3 regions of the Streptomyces amakusaensis genome follow, and region 3 is predicted to be linked to each of the others. Evidence: riboswitches for the same ligand, from Rfam matches in the RefSeq annotation. Region 3 holds a riboswitch; each other region holds the start of a gene.
The links. Region 3 has a riboswitch for cyclic di-AMP ahead of ABD371_RS00455 (transglycosylase family protein). Riboswitches for the same ligand answer to the same signal wherever they lie in the genome.
Positions count from the first base shown of each region.

Region 1: it holds a riboswitch for cyclic di-AMP, as region 3 does, so the genes downstream of both, ABD371_RS08455 (M23 family metallopeptidase) here and ABD371_RS00455 (transglycosylase family protein) in region 3, are expected to answer to the same signal.
Region 2: it holds a riboswitch for cyclic di-AMP, as region 3 does, so the genes downstream of both, ABD371_RS34785 (M23 family metallopeptidase) here and ABD371_RS00455 (transglycosylase family protein) in region 3, are expected to answer to the same signal.

Region 1 covers NZ_BAAASB010000004.1:207,460-210,721, reverse strand. The annotation lists gene ABD371_RS08470 (XRE family transcriptional regulator) at 1-96, shown strand, start outside; gene ABD371_RS08465 (DUF6126 family protein) at 152-316, shown strand; gene ABD371_RS08460 (tyrosine-protein phosphatase) at 350-1,162, opposite strand; cyclic di-AMP (ydaO/yuaA leader) riboswitch at 1,585-1,805, shown strand; gene ABD371_RS08455 (M23 family metallopeptidase) at 1,810-2,856, shown strand; gene ABD371_RS08450 (SGNH/GDSL hydrolase family protein) at 3,007-3,262, shown strand, end outside.
Region 2 covers NZ_BAAASB010000040.1:17,181-20,442, reverse strand. The annotation lists gene ABD371_RS34790 (PP2C family protein-serine/threonine phosphatase) at 1-1,035, shown strand, start outside; cyclic di-AMP (ydaO/yuaA leader) riboswitch at 1,279-1,435, shown strand; gene ABD371_RS34785 (M23 family metallopeptidase) at 1,447-2,559, shown strand; gene ABD371_RS34780 (PrsW family intramembrane metalloprotease) at 2,612-3,262, opposite strand, start outside.
Region 3 covers NZ_BAAASB010000001.1:104,919-108,180, reverse strand. The annotation lists gene ABD371_RS00465 (cytochrome P450 family protein) at 1-294, shown strand, start outside; gene ABD371_RS00460 (transglycosylase family protein) at 423-1,532, shown strand; cyclic di-AMP (ydaO/yuaA leader) riboswitch at 1,790-1,963, shown strand; gene ABD371_RS00455 (transglycosylase family protein) at 1,967-2,716, shown strand; gene eno (phosphopyruvate hydratase) at 2,975-3,262, shown strand, end outside.

The sequences.
Region 1 (3,262 bases), on a different contig from region 3:
ACCCCGCACCGGCTCGCTGCCGCCTCCCGCGAGGGGGCCGAGCTGCTCTTCGCCCACACCCTGCTCCAGAGCCCCGACCTCTATCCGCACGCCTGAGCATTCCGCCGTCCGCAGTTCCGTACGCCCGAAAGTCCCGAAAGTGAGGACCGTCATGTCCGAGAACACCGCCGCGCCCCTGCCCGAGAAGCCCAAGTCCAAGGGCAAGCAGGAGGGCAAGTTCCCGATGGGAATGATCGTCCGGCTCTTCGCCTATCTGATCGCGGGCCACATCCTGGCCGGGTTCCTCTATCTGCTGTTCGAGATGGGCGGCAAGTGACGGTCCGCCCGGGCCGCGCCGCCCGACCCGGCCTCAGTCCTCGGTGAGGAGCCGTTCGCGCAGCCGCTCACGGGTCTCGGGGCCGATCCCCAGCCCTTCGGTGAGATAGCGCTCGGTGGTGCCCCAGATCTCCTCGACGGTGTCGAACGCGGCCCGCAGATACTCCGGGCGCGCGTCGAGGAGGGGAGCCATCAGCTCCAGCACCTCCGGGGAGGTCCCGGTCGGGGAGCTGTCGCCGTGGCGCACCCGGTAGCGCTGCCGGGGATCGCCGGACTTGAGATAGTCCGCCTCGACCGCCTCCCACTCCACGCCCACCGCGAGCAGGGCGATCGCTATCGACAGACCGGCCCGGTCCTTGCCCGCCGCGCAGTGCATCAGCGCGGGGACGCTGTCCTCCGCGAGGGCGCGCAGAATCCGGCCCTGCTCGCCGGTCCGCTCCCGGACGATCAGCCGGTACGACTCCTTCATCCGCTCCTCGCCCTTGCCGTCGGCCATGACCGACCGCAGCCGGCCGAGATCGCCGCTGCGGACCATCCTCCAGAACTCCACGCCCTCGGCCGGATCGCTGAGCGGCAGATTCACCTGGCGCACGCCGGGGAGCTCGGCGTCGGCCCCGTCCATCCGGATGTCGGCCGGGGTCCGGAAGTCGAAGATCGTGTGCAGTCCCAGCGTGCTCAGGAAGGCGATGTCGCTCTCCGTCGCGTGGGCGAGGTGGCCGCTGCGGTAGAGCCGCCCGAACCGGGTGCGCCTGCCGTCCGAGGTCGGCAGCCCGCCCACATCGCGGAAATTGCGGACTCCGACCAGCTCGGGCCCGGTCGAGGGGACCTGCGGCAGCTGCTGTGTCACAAAGACTCCTGAAGGTCACTGCCGTCGGCGCGGCTCGCCGACGGCGGAGTGTTCTCGACGATCATCTTGCCTTCCCGGCGTTCTGGGAAGATTCGGGACCGCCCGGCACATACGAATAGAGGCATTAGTCGCTTCTGGCCGAATTGGATTATTGCTCATAACTTGACCCATCTATGGGGTAGATGGGGTGCGGGTGGTGAGCAGGGTCATAGCGGTGACCGTCCGTGGCGGTGTGCCGGAAGCCGTTTTCGACGCAGTGAACGGAGTTGGGGTTCCGGGCTCCACGCAGGGTCACCGGATCCCCCGGGCCCGCGCGCGGTGGATCATCCGGCTCAATCGGAACAGCTTGTTCCGCTCCTGGTGGCTCGTCTACGGTCACGGCCATCCGGACGGACCGCCTCATCCTGCCGCCGACCGGATTCCCATCCCCATCGCCGCGTGGCAGGAGCGGGGGACCCAAGTCAGTACGCCGGCCCGGATCTCCGGACGGCCAGGGCCTGTCTGACGGATCTTGCTGGGCTCGCGGGCCCTGGTCCAGCCTGATCCGTCAGACAGGCCCTGGGGGTGAAGTCGCGCGACGAGCGCGGCCGGGCATCTCCAGCCCGAACCCGACAGCTCACCTCGCAGGCGCCGGAGAGGAACGCCCCATGCCCGCCAAGGGTAAGCACCGCCGTCCCAGAACCAGCACCCTCACCCGCGGCTACGTCGCCGCCCCCGGCGACGGCGCGGCCATCGCGCTGCCGCTGACGGTCGCGACCGGCGCGCACGCGGCGGAGCGGTCGGCCCCGGCCGCCTCGCCCGCCGCCGCTGCCGTGCCCGCCGCTGCCGCGCCCGCCGTGGCCGCCGCGCGGCCCGCCGAAGCCCCCGCCCCCGCCGTCTACCGGGTGGTCGCGGGCGACCACCTCTCCAAGATCGCGGACAAGCACCGGGTCGGCGGCTGGCAGAAGCTGTACGAGAAGAACCGCGCGGCCGTCGGCGACGATCCCTCGCTGATCCACCCCGGCCTCGAACTCACCCTCGGCGGGCGGACCGAGGCGCGGACGCAGGGCACCGCGAGCCAGGGCCGCGCCGCGCGCCCGGCCGCGCCCGCCCCGGCTCCGGCACCCGCCGCCGGCGGCAAGGGCCCGGCCGCGCCCGCCGCGCCCGCCGCCCCGCAGGCGAAGACCGCTCCCGCGCCCGCTCCGGCTGCCGCTGCGGGGCCTTCGGCCCGGCCCGCCGCCCCGGCCCAGGCCCCCGCCCCGGCTCCTGCCCCGGCCGAGCCTGCCGCCGAAGCGCCGGCCGACTCCTCCGGCTACACCACCCCGCTCGCCTCCGCCGCGGTCACCACCGCGTACCGCGCCTCGGGTGCCATGTGGTCCAGCGGCTACCACACCGGCGTCGACTTCGCGGCCCCCACCGGCACCGCCGTACGGTCCGTCGGTCCTGGCACCGTCGTCTCCGCGGGCTGGGCCGGTGCGTACGGCAACGAGGTCGTCATCCGGCACGCCGACGGAACCCACTCGCAGTACGCCCATCTCTCCTCCCTCTCCGTCTCCGCCGGGCAGAGCGTGAGCGGCGGCACCGGGATCGGCCTCTCCGGCTCCACCGGCAACTCCAGCGGCCCTCACCTTCACTTCGAGATCCGCACCGCCGCCGGCTACGGCTCGGACATCGACCCGGTGGCGTATCTCCGCCAGCACGGCGTCTCCCTCTGAAACACCCGAATCCCCTCGTACCGCACCGCGTTGCGAGGGGATTCGGCCGTATTCCCGTCCGGTCGATATCACGCGGTGGTATAGATCACCTCCCGTCAACCCCTCCTTACGGTCGCGTAGGTCACATCTGTAAGGACAAGATGAGTTCTTGTGGCAGACGATTCGAGAACAGAGACCAAGGGCGAGATCGGGTCGTACGCGGCGATCGGTGACAGCTTCACCGAGGGCGTCGGAGACCCCGGACCGGACGGGAGCTACATCGGCTGGGCGGACCGCTTCGCGGTTCTGCTCGCCGATCGCGGGCCCGAGCACACATTCCGCTACGCCAATCTGGCGGTGCGGGGCCGTCTCCTCGATCAGATCGTCGCGGAGCAGGTGCCGAGGGCCAGGGAGCTCGCTCCCGACC
Region 2 (3,262 bases), on a different contig from region 3:
CCGCCCCGGTACACGGCCGCGCCGATGTTCGCCGCCGCCCCGCTGATCGCGGCCCCGTTCTTCTCCTGGCTCACCACCCTGTGGACCGGGATCGCGGCGACCGCCGCGGTGATCGGGCTCCACTTCTACAAGAGCATGCTGGCCGAGCCGATGGCCTACACCGAGCTGGCCACCGTGATCACCGTCTCCGGTCTGGCCCTGCTCATCAACCGGGTCATCCGGCGCGGCAGCGAGCGGCTGGCCTCCGCCCGGGTGATCGCCGAGACCGCCCAGCGGGCCGTGCTGCCCACCCCCGCCGAGGAGATCGGCGGCCTGAGGATCGCCGCGCGCTACGAGGCGGCGCTCGCGGACGCGTTCATCGGCGGCGATCTCTTCGCCGTACAGGACACCCCGCACGGCGTACGGCTGGTGGTCGGCGACGTACGGGGCAAGGGGCTGGGCGCGGTGGAGGCGGTGGCGGTCGCCATCGGCGCCTTCCGGGAGGCCGCCGAGCAGGAGAGTTCGCTGGAGGGGGTGACCGGGCGGCTGGAGCGGGCGCTGACCCGGGAGTCCCACCGGCGGGAGACCCTGGACGCCGCCGAGGCCTTCACCACCGCCGTGCTCGCCGAGATCCCGCGCGGCGGCGGCGTCCTGCGGCTGGTGAACCGGGGCCACCCCGCGCCGCTGCTGCTGTACGCGGACGGCGGGCTGGTCTCCCTGGAGCCCGCCGAGTACGCGCTGCCGCTCTCCATGGGCGAGCTGGGGGTACGGCCGGACCGGGCCGAGGAGTACCCGCTGCCGCCGGGGGCCACACTGCTGCTCTACACCGACGGGCTCTCCGAGGCGCGGAACGCGCGGGGCGAGTTCTACGACCCGGTGCTGCGGCTGCGCGGGCGGATCTTCCCCGGCCCGGGGGAGCTGCTGGACGAGCTGCTCGACGACGTACGGCGGCACACCGGCGGGGGGTCGACGGACGACATGGCCCTGCTCGCGGTGGTCCGGGCACCGGAGCGTCCGCCTCCGGCGGGGGCCGGTCCGGGCGTGCTCTGGCCGTGAAGGTGACATAAAGGTCTGCACTGTGCGTAGCCGAAACGCAGCCCTCTGATAACAATTGATACACTGTCAGTTTCGCGAAGGTTTCCGACGGTGGCTCAAGTCGCCCGAATCCGCCCGCATGTGTCCGGGTAAGTTCATGGCAAAGTAATTAAAGATCACTGGGAACAACTTGGAATCCGGTCCGCGTGTCTATTAACGTTCGATAACGCAGCGCGGTCGTCCCAGCCGTCGTCAGGACGGCGCCGCGCGCGAGCGCCGAATTCCGCAAGGGAACCGGGGAACCACCAATTGGGGTGAATCGGGCTTGGCTCGCCGTGCGGTGCGCGGTGTGCGAGGCCCGTAGGAGACCTTCCTGCTCCGAACCCGTCAGCTAACCCGGTAGGCGAGAAGGAAGGAAAGGAGTGCGCCTCAGTGGCGTCCAACACCCCTGCCCCGGAATCGCCTTTCAGGACCGGTGTCTTCAGCGAGGGCGGAGCCGCACCGTCCGTCGGTGAGTGGAACCCCACCGCCGAGACCGTCCGTCCGGTGCGCGGCCGGCACCGTCATCGTGTGATGAAGCAGCGCGGCGGATTCGCCCGCAGCTCCACCGTGCTCGGCGTCGGCGTGATTGCGGCCGTCGGCGCGGGCGGCATCGCCACCGCGCAGAACAAGCCGGCCGTCTCGATATCCCTCCCCGACGCGCTCGTCGACTCCCTGCCCGACGTCGAAGACCTTCCCGGCGTCGGGTCTTTCATGTCCGACGACGCGGCCGAGCCGGACACCGCCGACACCGCGGACACCGCCTCGTACGAGACGATGGGCGGCATCGGCGAGGAGGTCGGCGCTTCCCGGACCACCGCCGCCGAGGCGCTGCGCTCCCGGATCCTGGAGCAGGCCGAGGAGCAGCAGGCGGGAGCCGAGGCCGCTGCCACGGCCGCCGCCGAGAAGGCCGCGGCGGAGAAGGCGGCCAAGGCCGCCGAGAAGGCGGAGAGGGAAGCCGAGAAGGAAGCCGAGGAGAAGGCGAAGAAGAAGGCCGAGGCCGAGGCCGCTGCGAAGAAGGCCGAGGAGAAGAAGGCCGCCGACGCCGCCGCCGCGAAGGCGGCGGAGAAGGCCGAGGCCGAGCGCGTCGCCAAGCTCACCGGGAGCTTCTCCCTGCCGACCTCCTCGTACCGGATCACCGCCACCTACGGTCAGTCCGGCCCGATGTGGTCCTCCGGCCAGCACACCGGCCTCGACTTCGCCGCTCCGGCCGGGACCCCGGTCAAGGCCGTGGGCGGTGCCACCGTCAAGTCCGCCGGCTGGTCCGGGGCGGCGTACGGCTATCTGATCGTGCTCCAGCTCTCCGACGGCACGGAGGCCTGGTACGCGCACCTGTCCTCGATGACCGTGAGCGCCGGCCAGAAGGTGGCCCCCGGCGAGACCATCGGCCGGGTCGGCTCCACCGGCAACTCCTCCGCCCCGCATCTGCACCTGGAGATCAAGACCTCGGGCGGCTCGGGCATCGACCCGATGGCCTGGCTGCGGGGCAAGGGCCTCACGGTCTGACCCACGGCCCGAGCCACGGCCCGATTCACCGTCCGGCTCACGCTTTGACCGCTCAGCGCCGGTACGGGTTGTAGCCCTCGTAGTCACGGTGGGGCGGCGGGACCCACACCCGGCCCGTCGCCCTCGCCGCGTACGTCAGCGCCGGGGCCGCCACCTCCTTCCGCTGCCACATGTGGTGCAGCAGCTCCTGCTCACGGGCGACGAAGTCGGGGTCGGCGGCTCCCCGGCCCGCCCGGTGCCGCAGAAAGGCCAGCGAGGTCGCGAACCGCTGGTACTCGGAGACCGTGTGCGCGGCGGCGGCCCCCAGTGTCCGGCGGGCCATGTCACGGGCCGAGGCGCGCGCCTTCATCGAGGAGAGCGCCTGCGGCTCGGCGGGCGAGAGCCAGCCGGCCGCCGCGTAGGCGGGCAGCTCGGCCGCTATCGTCCGCAGCTCCCGCTGCCGGGTCCAGACGGTCAGCCAGGTCAGCAGCGCGAACGTGGGGACCATGAACATCCCGTACACCGCGTAGAAGCCCCACGGGCCCCAGTACGAGGCCGAGCCGTTCCACAGCGCGTGCATGCCCATCGACAGTACGAGGCCGAGCAGCGGCAGCGCCCACCGGCGGAACCGCCGATGGCGCGGGGCCAGCGCGGCGATGCCGAAGCCGATGCCGGTCAGCATGGTGAAGAGCGGGTGGGCGAACGGCGACATGACGATCCGGAC
Region 3 (3,262 bases):
GGCGACCCCGTGCTCGTGGTGCTGGCCGCCGCCGACCGGGATCCCGACCGGTTTGACGAACCGGACGTTCTCGACCTTTCCCGGCGTGACAATCAGCACTTGGGATACGGCCACGGCATCCACTACTGCCTCGGTGCGCCGCTCGCCAGGCTGGAGGGACAAACCGCCATCGCGACCCTGCTCAGAAGGTTGCCGGACCTCCGTCTGGCCGCCGATCCGGCCGATTTGAGGTGGCGCGGCGGGCTGATTATGCGTGGATTGCGCACCCTGCCGGTGGAGTTCGGGAGCCGTTGAAACGGCACTGAACTGACACTCCGTCATCATTGTGACTTTCGCGTGATCTCCGCTGCATCGACTTGTGACTCATGTTCGAGTGCGGCTACGTTCACCCCGTCTCAAGCAGTCAGGCGAAAGGCAACCGCATGCTCTCCGGTAATGGGCGACATCGCCGACCCCGTCAGGTCCCGGCCCTCGTTGTCGCGGCAGGGGTGACGGGCTCCGCCATCGCGATCCCGCTGCTCGGCGCGGGATCGGCCACCGCGGCCGAGTCCACGACATGGGACCGGGTCGCGGAGTGCGAGAGCGGCGGCGCGTGGAGCGCCGACACCGGCAACGGCTACTACGGCGGACTCCAGTTCTCGCAGGCCACCTGGGAGGCGTTCGGCGGTACGGACTACGCCTCCCGCGCCGACCTCGCCAGCCGCTCGCAGCAGATAGCCGTGGCGGAGAAGGTCCTCGCCGCGCAGGGCGCGAAGGCGTGGGCCTCCTGCGCCGAGATGGCCGGGCTCACCACCAAGGCCGGCGGCGGCTCGGAGCCGTCCGCAGCCCCGGCCGAGCCGAAGAAGGCCGAGCGCTCCGCCACGGAGTCCGCCGCTCCGGCCCCCGCCGAGACCCAGGGCGTGGGCAGCGGCGCGGACCGCGCAGGCGGCACCGGCCCCGGCGCGGACCGGGAGAAGGCCAAGGACGCCGCCGAGGCCGTCAAGGACGCGGCCAAGGGCCAGGACAAGGAGAAGGGCCCCGGCAAGCACCGCGGCGAGCCCGCGAAGGAGCCGGCCGCCCCGCAGCGGACCGCCGACTCCGGCGAGCGGGCCGGCGGGGACGCCGGTTCGGCCGCGGGCGGCCCGCCCCGCGCCGACGAACAAGGCGAGCAGGGCGATCAGGGCGAGCAGGGCGCACGGGCCGGTCAGGGCGAGCCGGCCTCGGAGGGGACGGACGCCTCCGGCGACCCGGTCGCCGAGCGCGAGGCCGACCCCGGCCATGTCTCCCGCGGCGACTCCCCGGCCCGCGACGGCGTCACCCGGACGCCCGGCACGGGAGAGAAGGCGGAGGAGAAGGCGGGCGGGAAGGCCGGAGAGGGGAAGGACGGCGCGTACACCGTCCGGCCCGGCGACAGCCTCTGGGCCATCGCGCAGGCACAGAAGCTCGACGGCGGCTGGAACGCCCTCTACGAGGAGAACAAGGAGACGGTGGGCGGCGACCCCGACCTCATCCACCCCGGCCAGAGCCTCGACCTCGCCGCACAGCAGGGGTAGTTAGGGCGCTTCTGTCCTAGTTTGCTCGAATGAGACAAGCATCTCTTTGTCGCATTGGATGCGAAACGCTAAGTGGAATCGCTCATTCCATCCCCGACCTGCGGAAACGCCAGGTACCGGAGTGATGGGATGGGCGATTTCTCCCCGTTGTGCTCCTTTGAACAACAGGGAGAGCTGCGTCTACGGTTCGAACCGCTCGCCACCGCGGGCCCCGTCGACCGTCACGCCGAATCCTGCCGTCGGTCGAAGGGAATCGACGCTTGAGTGCGCCGAAGGCAGGAGCGGGGGACCCAGGTAGGCGCCGGGCACCGGCCGTTGGAGACGACGGCGGGAACCGGCTTGGGGTGAAGCCGCGCGCTAGGACGCGCGGCCGGGCAACTCACTTGGCCCGAACCCGACAGCTCACCTCGCAGGCGTCGGTGAGGAGAAGTTCCATGCTGTTTTCCGGCAAGGGCAAGCACCGTCGCCCGTCCAAGGCTGTCCGCGTCGTCACGTTCGCCGGTGTCACCGGCGCGGCCGTCGCCGCCCCGCTGATCGGCGCGAGCACCGCGTCCGCGGCCACCGCCGCCGAGTGGGACAAGGTCGCCCAGTGCGAGTCCGGCGGCAACTGGTCCATCAACACCGGCAACGGTTACTACGGCGGCCTCCAGTTCTCGGCCTCCACCTGGGCCGCGTACGGCGGCACCGCCTACGCCCCCACCGCCGACAAGGCGACCAAGGCCCAGCAGATCCAGACCGCCGAGAAGGTCCTCGCCGGCCAGGGCAAGGGCGCGTGGCCGAGCTGTGGCGTCGGCCTCTCCAACACCCCGTACACCGGCACCACCCCGGCCCCGGCCCCGGTCAAGCAGGCCCCCAAGCAGCAGGCCCAGCCCCAGCAGCAGGCGCCGCAGCAGCAGGCCCAGCCCCAGCAGCAGCGCGCCGAGGTCCCGACCACCCGCTCCGAGCGCGCCCAGGCCCCCGCCCCGGCCCCGCAGGCCGCGCAGCCCCAGTCGAAGCCCGCCGCCAAGGTCCAGGGCTTCCAGAAGGGCGACGGCGAGTACGAGGTCAAGGCCGGCGACACCCTCAGCACCATCGCCGCGGCCGAGAAGGTCGACGGCGGCTGGGGCGAGCTGTTCCAGCTGAACAAGGACATCGTCCAGGACGCCGATGTCATCTACCCGGGCCAGCTGCTCGACCTGAGCTGATCCGCCCCTCCCTTTGTGGAGCGTCTTTGGGAAAAGGCGCTCTCCGGGCAGTGGACCACCCCGGTCCGGCGCGCTTCCCCCGAACGCGCCGGGCCGGGGTGCTATTCGTCGAGGGTCTCGTTACCAGTCGGTAAAAGCGGGTTCTTCCGTCTCGGGGGGCGGGCATCCGCCGGGTGTGACCCGCTGGACGGTTAGGCTCTTGTCGCAAGGCCAATGAGACCCTGCATTCCATGCGTCACATCCCATAAGGAGATGCTCGTGCCGTCCATCGACGTCGTCGTAGCCCGGGAAATCCTGGACTCCCGAGGCAACCCCACGGTCGAGGTCGAGGTTGGCCTCGACGACGGCAGCACCGGCCGTGCTGCCGTTCCCTCCGGTGCTTCCACCGGAGCCTTCGAAGCCATCGAGCTTCGTGACGGCGACCAGAACCGCTACCTCGGCAAGGGCGTCGAGAAGGCCGTCCTCGCCGTCATCGAGCAGATCGGCCCCGAGCTGGTCGGCTACGACGCCACCGAGCAGCGCCTGATCGACCAGGCCATGTTCGAC